Regions from separate parts of the Janthinobacterium sp. LS2A genome, predicted to be linked through region 3. Evidence: predicted binding sites of a transcription regulator. Region 3 holds the regulator's gene; each other region holds the start of a gene.
The links. Region 3 encodes NrdR, which represses ribonucleotide reductase genes. Its sites were predicted from a motif close to CACNANATNTNGTG; they were not measured.

Region 1 (2,199 bases), on a different contig from region 3:
CGCCAGTTGCGTTACCGCATGCAGAAATTGACGATACAGGAAGCTTTACTTGATGAGCGGATGGACGATAGATGAAGACGGCTGGTGCGACGGCGCGCTGCGCTACGACTCGCCGCACCACGATGCGCGCCCGGATGATGTGCAAGTCGACTTGCTGGTGATCCATAACATCAGCTTGCCGGGCGGCCATTTTGGCGGGCCGCATGTGTCGGACTTGTTTACGGGCCGGGTAGATTATAATGCCGATCCTTCTTTCGCCGACCTGCGTGGCGTGCAGGTGTCGGCGCACTTTTTTGTGCGGCGCGATGGTGCGTTGTTGCAATATGTTTCTACTGATCAACGTGCCTGGCATGCGGGCGCGTCCATGTTCGAAGGACGCCCGCAGTGCAATGGCTATTCCATCGGTATCGAAATGGAAGGCGCGGACGATGTGCCCTTCCAGCGGCGGCAATACCATGTGCTGGCGGCGCTGACGGCGGCGCTGGTGGCGCGCTACGGGCTGTCGCAGGTGCGCGGCCACGAGCATATCGCGCCGGGGAGGAAGACGGATCCGGGGCCGTTTTTTGACTGGCATTTTTATCAAAAATGCTGGCTGGAAACCTTGCGCGTGCAGCCTGCGTTAGCGCTTACTTCGCGGGGATTGGGCTTTCCATCCACACCCTGAAAAGTCAACCGAAATCGTATATGAAAATACAAAAAATTACGCTGGCGGATGCCGGAAAACTATTGCATCACCCTCCGATGGGTACTACAATTAGTGCAGAAGTTGGATGTAAAGACTATATCTAGTGCCATCACAGACGTTTTCAGAATTATTGTCAAAGCTACCCGGATTGCTGATAAAGCACTGGAACTGGCGGTTTATCACCCTTGATCGTGTTTCGCGCCAGCCGGGCAGTACGGTGTGGCGATATGGCGTCTGACTCTGTTTTATGCATTAAGAATTTACTATTTAGCAACAAATACCTGAAGAAACCCTGACCATCGGGCGTTCTATTCAACAACACACGCGGCAGCAAAACTGCAGGCTGACTTTAGCTGACAACGGGAGCTTCAATGCAATCACCACAAGATATTTCCATCCATCCAACGCCAGTATCGCCAGCGCCAGGCGCGGCCAACAGCGTGGCGAGCACGGGCGCGGCATTGGGCGACTATCGCATCATCCGCCGCAACGGTGCGGTGGTGGCATTTGAGCCTTCGAAGATCGCCATCGCCATGACCAAGGCGTTTTTGGCCGTTAACGGCGGCCAGGGCGCAGCCTCGGCACGCATCCGCGAACTGGTGGAACAGCTGACCGACGGCGTCGTCGCCGCGCTGGTGCGCCGCCATCCGGGCGGCGGCACCTTCCATATCGAAGACGTGCAAGACCAGGTGGAACTGTCGCTGATGCGTTCGGGCGAGCACGACGTGGCGCGTGCCTACGTGCTGTACCGCGCCAAGCACATGGAAGAGCGCCGCCTGCAGAAGGAAGCGCAAGGCGCGTCCGCGCAAGTGACCGCGCCCCAGCTGAACGTCACCGACAACGGCGTGCGCCGCCTGCTGGACATGCAGGAAGTGCGCGACCTGATCAACGCCGCCTGCGCCGGCCTGGAAAAGCACGTCGATGCCGACGCCATCCTGGCTGAAACCGTGAAAAACCTGTACGACGGCGTGCCTGTCGAAGAGCTGCACAAGTCGGCCATCCTGGCGGCGCGCGCGCTGATGGAAAAAGATCCGGCCTACAGCCAGGTCACGGCCCGCATCCTGCTGCACACGGTGCGCAAGGAAGTGTTCGGCAAGGAAGTGCCGCAAGCGGCCGCTGCCGCCGAATACCTGACGTATTTCCCGCAATACATTGCCAAGGGTATCGCCGCTGAGCTGCTGAACCCGGTACTTGCCAGCTTCGACCTGGAGCGCCTGGCCAAAGCCATCGTCGCCGACCGCGACTTGCAGTTCGGCTACATCGGCCTGCAAACCCTGTATGACCGCTACTTCCTGCACATCCAGGACGTGCGCATCGAAATGCCGCAGGCGTTCTATATGCGCGTGGCCATGGGCCTGGCGCTGAACGAAGCGGACCGCGAAGCGCGCGCCATCGAGTTCTACAGCCTGCTGTCCTCGTTCGACTTCATGAGCTCGACGCCAACCCTGTTCAATTCGGGCACCCTGCGCTCGCAGCTGTCGTCGTGCTACCTGAGCACCGTCTCGGATGACCTG
Region 2 (2,199 bases), on a different contig from region 3:
CCGTTCACGCCCAGGGTGGAAAAGTGATTGCGCAGGGTGCCCAGGTAGCGTTTCGTGTACGGGAACAGGCCTTGCTGCATCAGTTCTTCGATGGTGCGGCGCTTGATTTCCAGGCTGGTCTTGCCCAGTTCCAGCAGGCGGTCCAAGTCGGCCATCAGCGCTGGCTCGTCGCCGCGCCACAAGTGGCCCAGGCGCGCGCAGTTGATGGTGACCACGCCCAGGGAACCCGTCTGCTCGGCGGAACCGAACAGGCCATTGCCCCGTTTGAGCAGTTCGCGCAAGTCCAGCTGCAAGCGGCAGCACATGGAACGTATCATGTTCGGCTTGAGTTCCGAATTGATGAAATTCTGGAAGTAGGGCAGGCCGTAGCGGGCCGTCATCTCGAACAGGCGTTCCGCGTTGTCGCTATGCCAGTCGAAATCCTCGGTGATGTTATAGGTGGGGATGGGGAAGGTGAAGACCCGGCCCTTGGCGTCGCCCGCCATCATGATTTCGATATAGGCGCGGTTGATCATGTCCATTTCCACCTGCAGCTCGCCATAGCTGAAGTCCATCTCCTGGCCGGCGATGACGGGAATCTGCTCGCGCAAATCGTCCGGGCAGATCCAGTCGAACGTGAGGTTGGTGAACGGCGTCTGCGTGCCCCAGCGCGATGGCACGTTGAGGTTGAAGATCAGCTCCTGCATGTACTGGCGCACGTCTTCGTAGCGCAGGCTGTCCTTGCGGATGTAGGGCGCCATATAGGTGTCGAAGGAGCTGAACGCCTGCGCGCCGGCCCACTCGTTTTGCAGGGTGCCGAGGAAATTGACAATCTGGCCAATGGCGCTCGACATGTGTTTCGGCGGACCCGATTCGATCTTGCCCGGCACGCCATTCAAGCCTTCGTGCAGCAGGGTGCGCAGCGACCAGCCGGCGCAATAGCCGGCCAGCATGTCGAGGTCGTGGATGTGCAGCGCCGCTTCGCGGTGCGCCGCGCCCACGTCCGGCGGATACACCTGGTCGAGCCAGTAGTTGGCGATGACCTTGCCCGACACGTTGAGTATCAGGCCGCCCAGCGAGTAACCCTGGTTGGCGTTGGCGTTGACACGCCAGTCGCGCCGGTCCAGGTATTCATTGATGGACGCGGCGACGTCGACCTGGCCGCGTGTGGGGGAAACTGCATTTGTCGTCATGAAACCTCCAATAAACACAACATGCGGTGTTTTTATGGAGATTAATCACTAAATATAGTGACGTCAAAGGGCGCGTGCAGTTGCGTGACGAATCCTTGATGCAGGTGAAGAAAGCGCGTCAGCGGCTTTTTTTCGCGCGCCCCAGGCGCGGGATGAAGCAGCTCAGGCCAAAGTACATGGCGCCGCAGACGGCGATGCTGGCGACGGAGGCGGGCAGCACGTGCGCCCAGATTTCCCGCGCCGAGAAGGTGCTCCAGCTGGCCACGCGCGCGTCGAACGTGACGTAGTTCGCCAGCAGCCAGTAGACGGCCAGCAGGCCCGTGCAGATGGCGGCCTGGCGCAGCACGGGCATGGCGCGGCGGGCGAAGACGGCTTGCAGGAACAGCAGCAGCACGCCGGCCCAGACGCCCAGCGCCTCGGGCGACAGCACGGAGAGCGTTTCTTCGACATAGCCGTCGGCGGGCGAAGCCCACTGTATTTGCAGCACGGTGAGGAATAGGGTGAGCAGGAATAGCAGCAGCGGTTTGCGGGGCATGGCGGGCAATCGGTGAGGGAGAAAAGTGGGGCATTTTACAGCCAGGTCAAGCAACTTGAACGCGCGCCAGCCATGCATGCATTCCTTCACCTGCGTCAAGGACTGGGCGGTATGGGCGGGGCTATAGTCTGCACCCTGAGCCGATACAGGACTGTGAACACCATGATGCTTGAATCAACCACCGCCACCCGCGTGGCCGGACCGCTGGAACTGGTCTGCCCCGCCGGCAGCCTGCCTGCCTTGAAAGCGGCCATCGACAATGGCGCCGATACCGTCTACCTGGGTTTTCGCGACGCCACCAATGCGCGCAATTTCGCCGGCCTCAATTTCGACGAGAAGGCCATCGCCGAGGGCGTGCGCTACGCCCACCAATATGGACGCAAGGTGCTGCTGGCGCTGAACACCTATCCGCAGCCGCACAACTGGGCCGTCTGGCGCAGCGCCATCGACCGCGCCGCGCAGGCCGGTATCGACGCCATGATCGTGGCCGAT
Region 3 (2,199 bases):
GGCGATGGTGTCGAGTGCATAGCGGCCGTTGTCGTCGAGGCGCGCGCTGGCGGACTGGTCGCCATAGCTGCCGCTGGCGGCCAGCAGCACGCTACTGGCCGCCAGCATCAGCAGCGCGCCCAGCGACAGGGCCACCAGCAATTCGACGAGGCTCATGCCGCGATGCCGATACAGGACCTCGTTCATGCGCCGCCTCCGCCCAGCTGGAATGCCAGCCTGGGCAACGACTCGCCTGCCGCATTCACGGCAGGCGAGCCATCGGGCAGGCGGCCGCGCCAGCCCAGCTTGATAACGATGGGCGCGCCCTTGCCGCCGCTGCACGCCCACTGCAAGCCTTGGGCGGCGGCATCCCACGCGGAAGTGTCGCGGCAAATATGCAGGCGCGCGCCGGGCAAGGCCGCATGCAGCCGCTGCTTCCATTCGGCGATATCGAATTGCGCCAGTTCGGCCGCGCTGCAGGCAGTGGAGCCGAAGCAGTCGGGCGCGCCGCCGCCTGCTTCGGCATCGTCCGCCGCCGCGTAGGCCACGTTCAGGTAGGGATTGCCCGCATCGGGGCCATTCATGAGCACGCTGTTCGCGCGCATGCGTTCGGCCATGCCGGCAGCCAATTGCACGCCCGCCGACAACAGCGCCGACTCATGGCGCGCGCGCAGCGAGTTCAGTTGCAGGATGCTGGCGCCCAGCAGACCCAGCGCCAACAGCAGCAGCGACACCAGCACCTCGACGAGGCTGCTGCCAACTGCAGGAAACATAGTGCGACCGCCATTGCGCATGCGCTACTCCCCTCCGCAGCAAGAGTCGCAGGAACAGGCGGCCCAGCTACAAGATAGGCGCGCGCAAAAAGCCGGGTCTGCGCTGGCGCAAACAGCACGGCGATAAGTCGAGAAGAATAGCGTTGGGATTGATCAGACCGCTTGCCAGGCAAACCTTGGCGTGGTGAAAACGGGGCGCATAAGCAGCCCCGCCTTCACTAAGGTGAACAAGAAGGTGAGGTCAGGGCTTGCGCGCCTGCCCCACTTCGGCAATCGCATCCTGGAACTCGGCCAGGTCTTCGAAATTCTTGTAGACGGAGGCGAAACGGATGTAGGCGATCTTGTCCAGGCGCTTGAGTTCTTGCATGACGAGTTCGCCGATATAGCCGGAATCGACTTCGCGCAAGCCGCTGGTCAGCAGCTTTTCCTGGATGGACGCGATGGCCGTATCCACGGAGGCGGCCGCGACGGGACGCTTGCGCAAGGCCAGCATCAAACTGCCGCGCAACTTATCCGCAGCGAACTCCGTCCGGCTGCCATTCTTTTTGACGACGGCCGGCATGATAAGTTCAATGCGCTCGTACGTGGTAAAACGCTTGTCGCATTTGCCGCAGCGGCGGCGGCGCCGAATGGCATCCCCTTCCTCCGATACGCGCGTATCGAGAACCTGGGTGTCGCCGTGCTGGCAAAATGGACATTTCATGGGCTGGTTACAACTTTATAGTAATAATTACGGGAAATCGCCGTCCTTGTGCAAAGGGCGCCCGAATCACTCCGGGCGCCCTTGGGCACGAAGGAATGTGTCATACAGAATCTTACTCCGTATGACACATTCTGGACAAATTATTATGCGGCGTACACAGGGTGCGCGTCGGCCAGGACTTTCACTGCCGCTTTCACGCGCTCGATGGTGGCGGCGTCATGCGGATTGTCCAGCACGTCGGCGATCAGGTTGCCCACTTCTTCCGCTTGCGCTTCCTTGAAACCGCGCGTCGTCATCGCCGGGCTGCCCAGGCGGATGCCCGAAGTGACGAATGGTTTTTGCGGGTCGTTCGGGATACCGTTCTTGTTGCAGGTGATGTGCGCGGAACCGAGGATGGCTTCGGCTTCCTTGCCCGTCAGGTTCTTGGCGCGCAGGTCGACCAGCATGACGTGCGATTCGGTGCCACCGGAAACGATGCGCAGGCCGCGCTTGATCAGGGTTTTCGCCAGCACGTCGGCGTTCTTGATCACTTGCTTCTGGTATTCGACGAATTCAGGGCTCAGCGCTTCCTTGAAAGCGACGGCCTTGCCGGCGATCACGTGCATCAGCGGGCCGCCCTGGATGCCAGGGAAGATGGCCGAGTTGATGGCTTTTTCGTGTTCGGCCTTCATCAGGATGATGCCGCCGCGCGGGCCGCGCAACGATTTGTGCGTGGTCGAGGTGACGAAGTCGGCGAACGGCACC

Region 1: V3C40_RS07970 (ribonucleoside-diphosphate reductase subunit alpha) is a predicted target of NrdR. The motif match lies at 778-791, and genes of this name have one in related genera.
Region 2: V3C40_RS13770 (ribonucleoside triphosphate reductase) is a predicted target of NrdR. The motif match lies at 1,219-1,232, and genes of this name have one in related genera.

What each region holds. Positions count from the first base shown of each region.
Region 1 is NZ_JAZHPB010000002.1:468,926-471,124, reverse strand. Features, by position in the region: gene V3C40_RS07980 (sigma-54 dependent transcriptional regulator) at 1-75, shown strand, start outside; gene ampD (1,6-anhydro-N-acetylmuramyl-L-alanine amidase AmpD) at 53-664, shown strand; gene V3C40_RS07970 (ribonucleoside-diphosphate reductase subunit alpha) at 1,057-2,199, shown strand, end outside.
Region 2 is NZ_JAZHPB010000004.1:221,943-224,141, forward strand. Features, by position in the region: gene V3C40_RS13770 (ribonucleoside triphosphate reductase) at 1-1,172, opposite strand, end outside; gene V3C40_RS13775 (hypothetical protein) at 1,291-1,707, opposite strand; gene ubiU (ubiquinone anaerobic biosynthesis protein UbiU) at 1,870-2,199, shown strand, end outside.
Region 3 is NZ_JAZHPB010000012.1:46,049-48,247, forward strand. Features, by position in the region: gene V3C40_RS26020 (PilW family protein) at 1-186, opposite strand, end outside; gene pilV (type IV pilus modification protein PilV) at 183-752, opposite strand; gene nrdR (transcriptional regulator NrdR) at 994-1,455, opposite strand; gene glyA (serine hydroxymethyltransferase) at 1,599-2,199, opposite strand, start outside.